Regions from separate parts of the Desulfosporomusa polytropa genome, predicted to be linked through region 2. Evidence: riboswitches for the same ligand, from Rfam matches in the RefSeq annotation. Region 2 holds a riboswitch; the other holds the start of a gene.
What was found. Region 2 has a riboswitch for FMN ahead of ribB (3,4-dihydroxy-2-butanone-4-phosphate synthase). Riboswitches for the same ligand answer to the same signal wherever they lie in the genome.

Region 1 (8,050 bases), 2.5 Mb from region 2:
GCGAACTTCTTTACTGCGAAATTTATTCAATGAGGAGGTCATGTGTGCTAAATGGTATTGTAGTAAAAGCCTATAATAGTTACTACTATATACAGTCAGGCAGCAAAATTGTCACTTGCAATTTGCGCGGCCGATTTAAGAAAGGACGCTTTTCTCTTATTGTAGGTGATGAAGTGACTTATACTCTAACTGGCCCGGAAAAAGGTATCATTGAAGAAATACTGCCGAGACGCAGCATGTTAAAGCGTCCAATGGTTGCCAATATAGACCAGGTTGTTGTGACTTTTGCCGCTGTTAATCCTGATATTAACCCATCTCTGGTTGACAGATTTTTAGTAATTGCTGAGTTTTCAGAACTGGAGATAATACTATGTATTAATAAAATCGATTTAGCGGACACGGAGGTGTTAGCTAAATTAGTTGAACGCTATAAGCAAATTGGGTATAAGGTACTCACTATAGCTGCTAAGTTAGGTACAGGTATAGAGCAATTGCACACACAGCTTCATGATAAAATTACGGTTTTTGCTGGTCCATCAGGTGCGGGAAAGTCTACCATCCTTAATGCAATCCAACCCGGTCTTGAACTTACTACTGGCGAAGTTAGTCATAAAATTGGCCGCGGTAAACATACGACTCGATTTGCCGAACTTTTGCCATTTGAGGGCGGTGGCTTTGTCGTCGATACGCCGGGTTTCAGCTTTACTGAATTCAATGATATGGAAGAAGCCCATCTAATGGACTACTTCCCTGAAATTTCCCCAATAGCTCCTAAATGCAAATTCAGTACTTGTATTCATTATAAAGAGCCACAGTGTGCGGTTAAACAGGCGGTAGCTGAAGGGCTTATTCATGCTGAAAGATATCAATCTTATCTTGAAATATTGACCGAAATTAGAGAGAACAAGAAAGGATACTAGATGAGTACTATGATTAAAGTTGCTCCATCTATCTTATCTGCCGATTTTTCCCAGCTAGCTAATGAAATAAATAAGATAGAAAAAGCAGGCGCTGATTGGGTTCATATTGATGTTATGGATGGTCATTTTGTCCCTAACCTTACATTTGGTCCACCGGTTGTAGCTGCTATTCGCAAAGTAACCAAACTACCTTTTGATGTTCATTTAATGGTAACTAATCCCCAAGATTTAATCGAACCCTTCGCAAAAGCTGGTGCCGATATTATTACGGTTCATGCCGAAACCGCCCCCCATCTGCACCGTTTGCTTCAAACCATCAAAGAGTATGGTTTGAAGGCGGGAGTATCATTGAATCCATCAACTCCACTGGCTGTAGTTGAAGAAGTACTTGACGATCTCGATATGATTCTTATCATGAGTGTAAATCCTGGTTATGGCGGCCAAAAGTTTATTCCAGGGGCAATTGAAAAGATTACTCGCTTGAAGACAAAACTTGACCAACGAAAGCTTAGTGTTGATATTGAAGTTGACGGGGGCATTAATGCCAGTACTGCGCGTCAAGTAATCGCCGCTGGTGCAACGATATTAGTAGCTGGATCAGCAGTATATGGAGCGCCAGATATGACGCAAGCAATTAAAAATATCCGAGGGCTTGATTAAATTGCTTCTTAGTGGTAACATATGTAGTAGATAGTTACATTATGGATGAAAATTACATATTATAGCCTTTGGGGCAAGGTGAAAAAGAGTAAAATCTTTTAATTCCTGACCGGCGGTATAGCCCGCGAGCCGTTTTTACGGTTGATCTGGTTCAATTCCAGAGCCGACAGTATAGTCTGGATGGTAAAAGGCGTAAGTTCTGCCATATTGGCATTTCCCAACCACATTGCCTATTAAACTGTTGATAGCCCCAAAGCTATTCAACAGTTTTTTGTTTGCCCTTCGTATTCCTTTGCGCTCTTTGTGTCCTTTGTGGTTTAACAAACCTAACCGCATAGCCCAAACCAAGCCTGTTTTAAGAATTGTTACCGCAAAGTACGCAAAGTTTCCAAAGTACTCAAAGGTTAGCGAGTTCACTTGCCTTAACAGAAGGGTAAAACTTTCTTACTACGTTTTGCACTGGAGGACTTCTATGGACAATTATTATATGCGTCAGGCACTTGGCATTGCGCAGTATGCAACAGGACGTACTAGCCCTAATCCGCTGGTGGGTGCCGTTATTGTAAAAGATGGACACATAGTAGGGCAAGGTTGGCATCGTCAGGCCGGTACGCCCCATGCGGAAATTCATGCTTTGGCCCAAGCTGGCGAGCTCGCTAAAGGAGCAACCATATATGTCACCCTTGAACCATGTTCTCATTATGGTCGAACCGGACCTTGTACGGATGCTCTGATTGAGGCAGGTATAAAAAAAGCAGTTGTAGCCATGACTGATCCCAATCCTGAGGTGTCTGGCAATGGCCTGACCCGACTCCGGTCAGCTGGTATTGAAGTAGTAGAGGGAATACTAGCAGCTGAAGCTGCCAAGCTCAATGAAGTATTTATAAAGTGGATCACTACTGGTACGCCATTTGGCGTTCTTAAAACAGCGATGTCGTTGGACGGCAAAATAGCCGCCTATACCGGCCATTCCCAATGGATAACAGGCTCTTCCGCCAGAGCGTATGTACATAAACTACGCGATATATATGATGGCATACTTGTAGGCAGTGGTACCGTACTTGCGGATGACCCCTTGTTAACCTCTCGTTTGCCGGAAGGTGGCCAAAATCCGGTCCGAATTATTGTAGACAGTATGGCCAGAACACCATTGACTGCTAACGTAATTACAGACAAACAGGCTCCAACCCTCATCGCGGTAAGCCAGGCGGCGCCACTGGAGAAAGTAGCTGCACTGCGCGGCCACGGTGTAGAGGTACTGGTGCTTGAGCAAACACCACAGGGCCTCAACCTTCGCCAACTATTTAAAATTTTAGGCGAACGCCATATTACCAGCATCTTTGTTGAAGGCGGAGCAACCATCAACGCATCACTCTTAGCTGCTAATCTAATTGATAAGGTATATTGTTTCATAGCACCCAAAATCATTGGTGGACAAACAGCGTTAAGCCCGGTTGGTGGTACAGGAGTAGAACGGGTAGATCAAGCCATACTGCTTGAAGATATTACCACACAAACCATCGGTACCGATATCTTAGTAAATGGTTACGTAACCGGACGGGAGGGGCGAGATGTTTACCGGACTTGTGGAAGAATTAGGTAAAGTCAAACAGATTGTACGCGGCACTAAATCTGTTCGGCTTTCGGTTTTTGGCAGTAAAATAGTAGATGGCGTTAAACTGGGGGACAGCATTGCCGTAAATGGTACCTGTCTAACAGTTGTTGATTTTAGCCGCGATTGGTTTACTGCTGATGTTATGCCAGAGACAGTTGACCGTACGGCGCTAGCTGCTCTCAAAGCAGGTGACACTGTTAATCTCGAACGTACTCTCCGAGTAGGAGATCGACTAGGTGGTCACATTGTCAGCGGTCATATTGATGGAATAGGAACAATTTTGACCAAAGAACAAAATGATAACGCGATAATTGTCCGGATTGGAGCTGGTCCAGAAGTTATGCGCTACATTATTACAAAAGGTTCAGTTGCTATTGATGGGACAAGTCTTACCATTATTGACTTTGGCGCCGACTGGTTTACCGTGTCGCTCATTCCCCATACAGCTGCTAGGACCACAGTAGGTCTGAAGATAGTAGGTGAGCCAGTTAATCTGGAAGCAGATATGATTGGCAAGTATGTGGAGAAGCTGCTAGGATTACAACAAACCACTAAACCAGTCGAAAAGATAACGATGGGGTTTCTTGAGCAGCATGGATTTACTTTATAAGTCTTTAACCATAGCGTGATTAGCATACGAAACGGAGGAGTTTACATGAAATTCAATACGATTGAAGAAGCTATTGAAGATGTGAAAAATGGTAAAATGGTTGTCGTAATTGATGATGAAGACAGGGAAAATGAAGGCGATCTACTAGTGGCGGCTGAAAAAGCAACACCTGAAGTCATCAATTTTATGGCAACACATGCACGCGGTCTTATTTGCATGCCAGTCATTGGCAGCAGACTAGATGAACTTGATATAGGTCAGATGGTGACAGTAAATACAGATAATCATTGCACGGCATTCACAGTATCTATTGATGCAAAAGACACAACTACAGGCATATCAGCTTACGAACGTTCAATGACAGTACAGGCCGTGTTAGACAAAAAAACAATTGCCAGTGATCTTAGACGACCTGGCCATATTTTTCCGCTCAGATACTGTGAAGGCGGTGTATTGCGGCGTACTGGACATACCGAAGCTGCCGTCGATTTAGCTAAGCTAGCCGATTTATATCCGGCAGGTGTAATTTGCGAAATCATGAATGAAAATGGCACTATGGCCCGGACACCAGAGTTAATGGAGTTTGTACAAAAACATAATTTAAAAATTATCACCATTGCCGACCTGATAAAATATCGCAAAAAGCACGAAAAATTTATCACCAGAGCGGCCGAAACGAAGCTGCCAACAAAATATGGTGAATTCAAATTGATTGCTTATGAAAGCCAGTTGGATAACCAATGCCATATTGCACTGATTAAAGGCGATATAACTAACAAACAGAATGTGTTGGTCAGGGTTCATTCAGAATGCCTGACAGGCGACGTTTTAGGCTCACTACGCTGCGATTGTGGTGATCAGTTGGCCCATGCCTTAAAGTGCATTGAAAAAGAAGGCTGTGGCGTATTGCTCTATATGCGTCAGGAAGGCAGGGGAATTGGACTCGCAAATAAAATCAGGGCTTATGCGCTCCAGGACAAAGGTAAAGACACTGTTGAAGCTAATGAATTATTAGGCTTTGCCCCAGATCTTAGAGATTATGGTATTGGTGCACAAATATTGGCAGACTTAGGTTTAACCAGTATTAGACTGCTAACGAATAATCCTCGTAAGCGGGTAGGTCTTGAGGGCTACGGCTTAACTATCAGCGAACGAGTGCCGCTTGAAATCCTTGCTAACAAATTTAATAATCGGTATTTGTCTGCAAAAAAATCCAAACTTGGTCATCTATTAAAACAGTACGAGGGGGCACAAAAATAATGGACACAATTAAAACCTATGAGGGAAACTTAGTTGCCGAGGGATTAAAATTTGGCATTGTTATTGCCAGATTTAATGAGTTTATTACCAGTAAATTGCTGGGTGGCACCTTAGATGCACTAAAACGTCATGGCGCTAGCACAGACAATGTGGAGATTGCCTGGGTACCAGGTGCTTTTGAAATTCCCCTTGCCGCCAAAAAAATGGCCTTAAGTAAAAAATATGATGCCGTTATTTGTTTAGGTACAGTTATTAGAGGCAGCACCAGTCATTATGACTATGTATGCGCTGAAGTTTCCAAAGGCGTAGCCCACGTCGGTTTAGAGAGTGGCGTTCCCACACTCTTTGGCGTACTTACCACCGATACCATTGAGCAAGCCATTGAACGCGCTGGTACCAAAGCAGGCAATAAAGGTTTTGACGCCGCTGTTTCAGCCATTGAAATGGCAAATCTGCTTAAAGGATTATAATTGGAGGGAAGGTAACTATGAAAATAGGCATAATCAGCGATACTCACGGTTGCCTGGAAACCTGGGAAAAAGTATTTGACGCATATTTTCAGGATGCCGACCTAATCATCCATGCCGGTGATGTCCTTTATCACGGTCCTCGTAATGCTATTCCTGCTGAATATAATCCAAAGCAGCTGGCTGAGGTTCTTAACAACTGCCCGGTTCCGATTGTAACAGCCTGTGGTAACTGTGATGCCGAAGTTGACAGTATGGTGCTTAAACTGCCTATTCAATCACCCTATTCTTATCTACTGCTAAATGGCTTACGAATTGTTGTCACTCATGGCCACAATCTTACTGATGAAGCTAAACGGGAATTGGCAAAGCGCCTGAAGGCCAATATCTTCATTACTGGTCATACCCATATTGCCACAATGGAAAAGCTTGATGGAATTATTTATTTGAATCCAGGCTCACCTGGCATGACCAAACGACCGGATGGTCGTGGTACTATTGCCTGGATAAATGACAGCAAGGTTGAAATACTAGAGATAGCAACAGGTCAACCTCTTATTTCCGAGGTTTTGGCCTAGTATTCGGAGGTTTAAAAAAACTATGCACGATCATCTTATCCGGGCGACAGCGCCCGGAATTCGTGCCTTTGCGGCTGTTACCACTAATCTAGTGGAAGAAGCGCGCGAGCGGCATAATTGCTTTCCGCTAGCTACAGCTGCGCTTGGGCGTACCATGACAGGGGCATTATTATTGGCTGCTAATTTAAAAACAGCCGAAAGTATAACTGTAAGAATATCTGGTGATGGGCCGCTGAAAGAGATCGTGGCTGATGCCTATCCTGATGGTTCAGTACGCGGTTATGTCAGAAATCCGTTTGTCGATTTACCACTTAAGAATGGTAAATGGGATGTCGGACAGGCAGTAGGGAAGGGGCATATATATGTCACTCGCTTTGTTGGTCTCAAACAACCCTTTACAGGCAGTTCAGAACTAGTCTCAGGCGAAATAGCGGAAGATATAACCCAGTATCTTGCCGTATCAGAACAGACGCCGTCAAGCGTTGCGTTAGGTGTTTTAATTGCACCTGATACAACAGTAGCTGCGGCAGGAGGATTCTTTGTTCAAGCATTACCAGGTGCACAGGAAGATGCACTCACTCAACTTGAAGACAATCTCCGGCAGTTGCCGCCAATTTCCCAAATGATTAGTAGTGGAAAAGATGCTAAAGGGATCTTAGAAATGCTATTTGCAGGACTACCAATCACCTTTTATGACTCCCTGGAACTTACGTTTAACTGTCAATGTTCCCGGGAAAGAGTAGAGAACATGCTCATTAGCCTTGGGGCGAATGAAATCAACGAAATGATTATTGAAGGCCAAGCTGAGGTATGCTGTCATTTTTGCAGTGAAAAGTATTTATTTTCCGCCCAGGAACTTGCTGATGTTTTGCAAGAAATTGAGTCAAATCACGAAAAATAAGCAAACGAAAACCAGCGGTGTAAATACCGCTGGTTTTTTGGCATAATAAAAAAGGACTTGGTTACTCAAGTCCTCTAGTATCATATAGAGATTATACTGCGCGTTGGATTTTGCCAGAACGCAGGCAACGAGTGCAGATATTAACCCGTTTAATTTCACCCTTAACTAATGCTTTAACTCTTTGAATATTAGGTTTCCAAGTGCGCTTGGTTTTAAGGTGAGAATGGCTGACATTGAAGCCGGAACGTTCACCCTTACCGCAAATTTCACATAAATTTGCCATCTATTTACACCTCCTGTAGGATCTATCCTCATGTACTCAACGTGACTATTTTAGCACAATTTACTTATACTATGCAAGGGTAAATAAAATTTTCATCCGATATTTTCATAAATATCTCGCATTTAGTGTGCATCAGCAGGAATTATGCGTATTATATTGAAATTAGAAATAAGTAAATGAAGGGGGGCTTACCTATGATTACCAAAAGCACTCCGATAATTGATGCATTACGCTCACATCCTCAGGCTCGCGAAATTTTCAGTAAACACGGTATGGGCTGCATCGGCTGTATGGGATCAATGACGGAAACCATCGAAAATGGTGCCAACATGCATGATATTGATATTGAAGCTCTACTTACAGAATTAAATAACCTGCTGGTGCAGAACCAATAAAATCGCAAGGTGATTCTTATTCAAAACTTTTTATCTACTAAAATCCAATTTTTAAAAGGTATAGGTCCAGCCAATGCGGCTAAATTCAGCAGGCTGGGGATTTATACCATTGGCCAACTTCTGCAACATTATCCACGCCGGTATGAAGACCGAAGTACACTTAAACTAATTGCCGAATTGACTGATGGATTGTATGAAAGCTTTCGGGCAGTAGTCATTAACGTTAGTGAACTTAAATCGTATCGTGGCCTTAAAATAATCAAAATTACTGTCCGGGATCGAACAGGTATAGCTCAGCTTACCTGGTTTAACCAGGCCTATATCAGAAATAAATACAAACCTGGTATGGAACTTATTATAT
Region 2 (8,050 bases):
GCGGATGAGCCGACCTCGGCCCTGGATGTGACGACGCAGGCGCAAGTGGTAAAGGAAATGATGGAGATCTGCCAAAAGGATAAAACGGCAATCGTCATTGTTACACATAATATCGGTGTGGCAGCCTATATGTCGGATAAGCTGATCGTCATGCAAGCAGGAAAAATCGTAGAGTCTGGCAGAACGGATGATGTTATCGCTCGGCCGCAGTCGGCGTATACAAAAGAGCTTTTAGATGCCGTACCGCAGGTCGGAGGGAAAAGATATGTCGGCTGAAATGGAAAAAATTCTGGAAATCGAGCATGTTGTAAAGCGTTTCCCGGTCTCTGACGGGCGCATGCTGACAGCTTGCGATGACGTATCGCTGTCGCTGTATCAGGGAGAAACACTTGGTGTTGTTGGTGAAAGCGGCTGCGGCAAGAGCACGCTTGTAAAACTGATCCTGCAGCTGTATCCGCCGACGAGCGGGGCGATCTGCTACCGGGGCGAGGATCTTACGCAGCTTAAGGGAGAGCGTATGCGGCAGAGCCGGCGACATATCCAGATGGTGTTTCAGGATCCGACGCAGGCTTTCAATCCGAAGATGAAGACCAAAGACATCCTTTGCGAGCCGTTGCGCAATTTCAATATGATAAAAGACAGCGAGTCCGGGAAAAAGGTCGGAGAACTTTTGCGCATGGTTGAGTTGCCGGAAGATTTTGCCGACCGCTATCCCGGCAATATGAGCGGCGGGCAGCGCCAGCGCATCGGGATTGCCCGTTCGTTGGCGCTTGAGCCGGAAATCCTCGTTTGTGATGAGGCGACCAGTGCACTGGATGTATCTGTGCAGGAAAAAATTATGGAACTTCTGGTCAGAATACAACAGGGAAAGAATCTGTCCATGATTTTTATCTGTCATGATTTGGCCCTGGTATCGCAGATAAGCCATCGCATCGCCATTATGTATCTCGGCAATATCGTAGAGGTGCTTGCGGGCGGTGCGCTGAATGAAGCAATGCATCCTTATACGAAGGCGCTTCTGCAGGCGGTTTTCCCGGTGAGAAAAAAAGGGGTTGCAGCGGTCCGGCCGCTGGCGGGGGAGATACCAAGTCCCCTTGCTTTGCCGCCAGGGTGCCCATTTCAGAGCAGGTGCCCGGAATGCAGGGAGATTTGCAGGCAAGAAAAACCGGCGCTCAAAGAGATTTCTAAAAGACACAGTGCTGCCTGTCATTTCATTTTGAATGGAAGACCGGTATAACACTGGCGCGGTTCGCCACTATTCTAGGGCAGTTGTTTTATGCTGGACTGATTTCATGAACACACCCTGGCTCACAGGACAGAGGTTGTTGACAAATAATGGTCGAGGAGTATAATAACAACTATGAGACTTATTCTCAGGGCGGGGTGCAAGTCCCCACCGGCGGTATCCCAGTTGTACTGGGGAGCCCGCGAGCGCTCTTCGTGTGTTGGAAGAGGTCAGCAGAACTGGTGAAATGCCAGTGCCGACGGTATAGTCCGGACGAAAGAGGATAAGGCGGTCAGTATCAATACGGAGAATTGAAGTATTATTTAGTATTGTTTCCTAGCTGCCTACCTAATTGCCCTGATCTAGTAAGTCCTACTATTACTATAGGAGGCGCATTACTTTGAATCAGAATTTATTAAGTCAATTTGGCAATGCAGAGGAGCGGGTGACAAGGGCACTTAGCGCTCTGGGCAATGGCCGGGGAGTTTTAGTAACAGATAACGAACAGCGGGAAAATGAAGGTGATATTTTCTTTGCTGCTGAGTCGCTGACAACAGAACAGATGGCTATGCTAATTCGTGAATGCAGTGGTATAGTTTGCCTGTGTCTGCCAGAGGAGAAATCCCAGGAATTGGCATTGCCAATGATGGTAGACAATAATACAAGTAGTTTTCAGACTGCATTTACCGTTTCAATTGAAGCTGCAAAAGGAGTTACTACAGGTGTATCAGCTGCTGATCGTGTTACTACTATAAAAGCGGCAATTGCTGATAAGGCTTGTGCTCAAGATCTGCGGCATCCAGGGCATGTTTTTCCTTTAAAAGCTAAACCAGGTGGTGTTTTAGAACGGCCGGGCCATACCGAAGCCAATGTTGACTTAATGCGGCTTGCCGGTCTCAAACCATATGGTGTACTGTGCGAACTGACAAACCCCAATGGAACCATGGCGCGATTGCCTGAAATAGTGGCTTTTGCGCAAAAGAACAATATGCCGGTGGTTACAGTGGATGATTTGATAGATTACCGCAAGGTTCGAGAATAAAACTATATTTTTCCTAGCCTCCCAGGATTTTTACTTGGGAGGCTTTATTGATTTTAGTTTGACGTAGGGTCGGTCTTGCTGGGCCTGTTTATTACTATTGGTGAAGTATATACCGCGGAAATTTTAACGCCTTTGCAAACTCTCTCTTGAAATTCGGCTGCAACGCTAAATCCAAATGTTCAATAGAAGCAGTCATAGCTTCAGCCCGGCGACGTTCTTTCGAAGATACCAAACTCATACATGCACCAGCACCAGCCGCATTACCGACCTGTTCAAACCGCTCCAGTGGCAAATCCGGCAGCATACCGATGGTAATCGCGCTCTCAAGTCGCAGGAAAGAGCCGAAGGCACCGGCAATAACGATTCGGTCAACGTCCTCCACTCTAATATTGAGGGCATTTAATAAACTACTAATCCCGCTAGCAATAGCTGCTTTAGCTAATTGTATCTCACCAATATCATTCTGAGTTATAACAATATCACTATCACACCCACTGTCTTCTATTGAGACGACGATAAATTCAGGAGCTTTACCCGGTTTAATTCTAACCCGGGTATTGTTCGGATTCAGCCTACCATTTGCGCTTATGATTCCTCCCTTATTTAATTCGGCAATTAGATCAATAATGCCAGAACCGCATAGACCAATAGGCCTCTGATCGCCAATTGTCTGCCAAAGTACTTCCTTGCCTTGTTGAAAAAGCTTTACCTCGCTGATAGCGCCGTTAACTGCGCGCATTCCCTGCGAAATATGTGCGCCTTCAAAAGCAGGGCCAGATGCACAGGAACAACAAGAAATCCTTTCTCCATTAACCGACAGGGCAATTTCGGTATTTGTTCCAATATCAATCCCTAAAACTATACCTTTCCCTTTATCAATTCCGGTTGCTTGGATCATGGCAACATGATCGCCGCCAACAAACCCGCCAATAGGTGGTGTAAAATATACTTGGGCTTGAGGCCCTAACGTAAGACCGATAGTTTCTGCAGCAATCTCAATTGGGCTAGTCGTGGCAGGAACATAAGGCGATGTGGCAAGTTGCCTTATTGGTAAACCAAGTAGCAAATGATGCATGGCCGTATTAGCTACAATAACTGCCTGACTAATTTGTTGGACATCCAAACCCTGTTGCAAAGTTAAGCGTTTGGCCAATTCATTAATTCCACTGACAGCAGCATTTACTATCTGCTGAGCATTTGCCTCATCTTCCAAGGCATATGCCAGTCTACTCATTAAGTCCTCGCCGTAAGCAATTTGTGGATTTAAAATACCTTCTGCCACCACCATCTCTCCCGTAGTCAGCCTGATAAGAAAGGCGGCAATCTTGGTTGTCCCTAAATCGATGGCTAGTCCTAACGGCTCATAGTTAGTCCCCGGAGTAGCCACAGACATATACCTTTTAAGTAAATAATCAACTTCAACTACTTGCGAGCAACCATCTACTTGCAGTTGTTGGCGACCAATCAGCGATGTTACCGGAATCTCAATTTTGCAGGGACCGACAATTCTTGCCTGGCATGCCAACCGGTAGCCTTGACTGAGACGTTCCGGAGTAAGTATATTTTCTTCGGTAAGTGAGGGTGAGGTTACTTGCCCTGTTATTAGACGTATTAGACACCGACCGCACAATCCTTTGCCGCCGCAAGGAGCGCTGATGCCATGTTCAAACAAATCCATTCCCTTGGCCACTGCTAAAATAGTCTGACCGATATTGGCATAGACCCGTCTGCCAATTGGTTCAAAGTCAACAATCACTTCTGCGTTAGCTCTTTTTTTCATTTCAGCCATACTTCCACTCCCAGCATGCAACGTTATTCTGGATTTCCATACCGCTCTTATTCTTTATGTACAAAAGCAGCCTCAGCCTAACTTTTGCTAGGGGCTGAGGCTGCTTTCTTAAAATTCCGATCTAACAAGTTAACTCGAAAGTCAGTTGCTTGCTATGCTTAGCCTGCAATAAGCTTTTGGCACAGACTAACTGCTTCATCAGCAGTTTCGGCCCAAGCGTCAGCACCAATCTCATCAGCGAAGGCTTGACTGGTTGGACCACCGCCAATCATGACTTTATATTTTTCACGCACATTCTTAGATTTAAGATATTCGATAATATTCTTTTGGGCGGCCATAGTAGTGGTCAGCAAGGCCCCAGCGGCAATGATGCTAGCGCCTACTTCTTCGGCTTTCGCCAAGAAGTTTTCTGAGGGTTGGTCAATACCGATATCATACACTTTGTATCCGGCGGCCGTCATCAGCGCACCAACGATATTTTTGCCGATATCGTGAATATCGCCGGCAACTTGACCCACAATAATCTTCCCTTTAGACTCACTAACAGTGTTGCCTGATGCGGCAATAACTGGTTCCAACATATCAAGGCCAGCTTTAAGAGCATCTGCTCCCATCATGACATCAGGTAAGAACGCCTCGCCTACTTTCCATTTTGCGCCGAGTTCTTCAATACCCTTAATGAGTCCTTGTTGTATTGCCGCAGTCGGATCAATCTTTTCATCAATAACTTGTTGAGCATATTCAACCACCAAATCTTCATCACCATCGAGAATAGCTTGCTTCAAGTTTTCAAAAATATCACTCATATCATTATACCTCCGTTAATTTTTGATTTGTATTATTAAGCACTGTCGTAAGGAAACTAAAACTAGCCCTTCAGTTCAGATGTTCTCTTCTCCATAAAAGCTTGAAGAGTTTGGTTGACTTTGCTATCCAGTTCCGGTGCTTGGTATTCAGCTAACATAGCTTTCCATTTCCGCTCTGCCCGCTTGTTAGTATCCAGACCCTCCTTACCCCAACCGTCATAAGACAATCGGTCACTAAGCGTAGCCTGCCTCAGCTCTGTGGCATGATTTTTCCGGGTATGTTTTTGCGTAAGGAAATGTCCTCCTGGACCAACCTTTTTAATGACGTCAAAGGCAAAATTATCATCCGAGAACTCAATGCCTTTCAGATATCGTAGAAGCATACCAGCAATCTCATCATCTACGATAAATTTTTCATACGACATGGCCATAAAATATTGAAGTATACCTGCTGTATGCAATACAAAGTTGATCCCGGTCACGCTGGCGGCCATCAGCGTCATCATGGATTCGTAACCAGCCTGTGCATCGACAATCTTGGCATCGTTTAAGCCGCCGCCGCCTCTACTCGGAACATCATAGAACCTTGCCAGCTGAGCACTGGCAGAAGTAAATAGCGCTCCTTCGGGATTACCGATAGACAGTGAACCTGTCTGCATGTCAGTAATGGCCGATGTTGAACCATAAACCACGGGAGTTCCGGGATTAATGCTTTGAGCTAAGGCGATACCAGCCAATACTTCCGCGTTCTGCAAGGCTAAAGCGCCAGCCATTGTTGCCGGTCCTGTCGAGCCGGCCATGACCAAGGATGCGATTACCATAGCCTGACCAGTTTCTGCATAGGCCATTAAGCCTCCGAGCATGCGGTCATCATATTTTAATGGAGTAACTGAGTTGACAAGGCATATTAAAGCTGGATTTTTCTTAATGACATCTTTTCCACCGAAGAGAATGGCGGTCATTTCGATAGTATCTTTGGCTTTGTCATAACCGGAGGCGCTGCCCATAAAACATTTATCAGAATGTTTTATGGCACTGTAAACCATTTTTAAATGTCTGATTGAATCTGGCACATCATTTGGTTCGGCAACATTGCCGCCAGTCATATGCATATTAGGACTCATTTGCGCTAACTTAACAAAGTTGTCAAAGTCATTCATATTTGAGTTGCGGCGTGTGCCATCTGCTTCATGAATAAATGGTGAGCCATAGCCAGGCATAAAGATGATATTCTCGCCACCAACTACTAGGTTGTTTTGCGAATTACGGGCGTGAAGAGTAAATTCGGCAGGGGCAGTAGCCACTTGTTCTTCCACAAACTGTCTTTGGAAATAAACCCGCTGACCTTCTACCTTTTGCCCCTTAGCTTTCAAGACATCCAGGGCTGGTTGGTATGAAAATTCTACACCAATTTCATTTAAGATTTTCATACTCTGCTCATGAACTTGCTTCACCTGTTCAGGTGTTAATACATCAAACTTTGGAATCATTGCCAACACCTCTTATTTATTATTTTAATTATGTCTACCGGGAGCTAGGATCCACGGTTAAAACAGCTTTAATAACGGATGCTCAGAAGTACCCAGCTTGGTACCGGTAATTTTGGTGCTATAGCCCATCATTGCATCAGTTGTAGCAATTCCCCTATAAACCCAAGGCGCATTTGCAATAGGACCATAAAGAAGAAAATCAGCCCCCTGAGTGACAGGATAGGTAAATACTGCAGTACCTGCTGCTTCAAAGTAAGGCGATCCTTTAGATCGCATCTTTTTCCACAAATATAATGCATTAGATGGGGCGCAGCCTCCTGGGTAACCTAATTGTTCCTTTACTTCATAGATGGCCTTGGTAGTCCAACTGTTGCTGGCCACGTCCAGCACACCAGGGTCTACAAGAAACTGCTCAATCCCGGCCCGTTTTGCTGCCGCAATTAATCCCTCCGTTTTTTCGTCGCCATTTAACAACTTAAGTCGACTGCTTGGCTTAAGATGCTTTTTACTGAAGGCCAGAACGACCGCAGTTTTGATACCAAAATCCTTAATAATGCTCAGTTCATCTTCCGTGTAATTCTCTTCTATGGAGTTGTAGATAAGGCGGTTGATAATAGCCGGGTCTTTGCCTAGTAATTTTAAGGCGCCTGTCCGAATTTCCGGACTCACACTATCAAGTAAAAACGGGGATGAAGTATGTTTCAGAATAAACTCAACATGGTGCGCTAACGCCTCCGGGGTATCTCCCAAAACATCGATGATTCTGGGGTTGCCAGTCTCTGCGCTCATTTCAGCTTCTTGATCAAGCAGTGCTTTTGCCTCAGCCTCATTGAAAATTCCTTTTATCGAGTCGATGACAATTTTATGTCCTCGGTAGAACATGCTGCCAATTAGCACTGTGGGAAATTCCCCCGGTTGGCCCCCAATCTTTACGCCGTTAATGTCATACACATGCTGCTCTGCTGTAAACCTGAACATTTGTTTCACACTCCTACATCAGTTTATAATTTAAATTTTGATGTTATTTATCTTTTCGGATTAACTGGGCCATTAGGGTCTTTACTTATCCTTTGTATCTGTTGAGTCGCTAGGCTTCGTTTCATCCGAGACATCCCATTCTTTTCCTGCCTTTTTAATGAAACCGATCAGTATAATAGCCATGATAAACATGGTCGGGAAAGACCCCGCAACTGATGCGGCCTGCAGTGGCTTCATACCGCCCAAGAATATAAGCGTCAGCGAAATGCCTCCTAAAACCACAGCCCAGAATAACCGGTTCCATTTAGCAGGTTCTTCGCCTGTTTTTAGTTGTGCAGTAGTTACCATCGCAAGTGTATATGCTATACTATTAATAACGGTTGCCGTTGAAATAAATAGCAACACTAAAATTATGGGTAGTATGATAGAGGCGAAGGGAAGTGTAGAAAATATTTCTACAATCGCATACGGTACTCCGTGCGCTTTAATAATTTCTGCGAGGTTTATTACTCCTCTGGCTTGTAAATCCATTGTGTAGTTGCCAAAGACCATAAAGTACGTATAGACGCAGATAACACCTGAGAACATAGCGCCTATTGTAAATTCCCGAACCGTTCTTCCTCTGGAAATTCTCGCCAGATAGATTCCTGTGCTAAGAGCGAAAGCGATAAACCAGGCAAAATAGAATATTGTCCAGTCTTGAGGGAAGCCAGACTTTAG

Region 1: it holds a riboswitch for FMN, as region 2 does, so the genes downstream of both, ribD (bifunctional diaminohydroxyphosphoribosylaminopyrimidine deaminase/5-amino-6-(5-phosphoribosylamino)uracil reductase RibD) here and ribB (3,4-dihydroxy-2-butanone-4-phosphate synthase) in region 2, are expected to answer to the same signal.

Annotation. Positions count from the first base shown of each region.
Region 1 is NZ_AP042400.1:1,614,606-1,622,655, forward strand. It holds gene rsgA (ribosome small subunit-dependent GTPase A) at 30-920, shown strand; gene rpe (ribulose-phosphate 3-epimerase) at 930-1,580, shown strand; FMN riboswitch at 1,641-1,776, shown strand; gene ribD (bifunctional diaminohydroxyphosphoribosylaminopyrimidine deaminase/5-amino-6-(5-phosphoribosylamino)uracil reductase RibD) at 2,053-3,183, shown strand; gene ribE (riboflavin synthase) at 3,152-3,805, shown strand; gene ACZ449_RS09380 (bifunctional 3,4-dihydroxy-2-butanone-4-phosphate synthase/GTP cyclohydrolase II) at 3,851-5,065, shown strand; gene ribH (6,7-dimethyl-8-ribityllumazine synthase) at 5,065-5,535, shown strand; gene yfcE (phosphodiesterase) at 5,553-6,110, shown strand; gene hslO (Hsp33 family molecular chaperone HslO) at 6,133-7,011, shown strand; gene rpmB (50S ribosomal protein L28) at 7,103-7,294, opposite strand; gene ACZ449_RS09405 (DUF1858 domain-containing protein) at 7,489-7,689, shown strand; gene recG (ATP-dependent DNA helicase RecG) at 7,708-8,050, shown strand, end outside.
Region 2 is NZ_AP042400.1:4,778,495-4,786,544, forward strand. It holds gene ACZ449_RS23990 (ABC transporter ATP-binding protein) at 1-276, shown strand, start outside; gene ACZ449_RS23995 (ABC transporter ATP-binding protein) at 266-1,237, shown strand; FMN riboswitch at 1,366-1,514, shown strand; gene ribB (3,4-dihydroxy-2-butanone-4-phosphate synthase) at 1,626-2,267, shown strand; gene ACZ449_RS24005 (ASKHA domain-containing protein) at 2,362-4,056, opposite strand; gene mtgC (glycine betaine-specific corrinoid protein MtgC) at 4,215-4,862, opposite strand; gene mtgB (glycine betaine--corrinoid protein methyltransferase) at 4,925-6,352, opposite strand; gene mtgA ([methyl-Co(III) glycine betaine-specific corrinoid protein]--tetrahydrofolate methyltransferase MtgA) at 6,410-7,330, opposite strand; gene caiT (L-carnitine/gamma-butyrobetaine antiporter) at 7,412-8,050, opposite strand, start outside.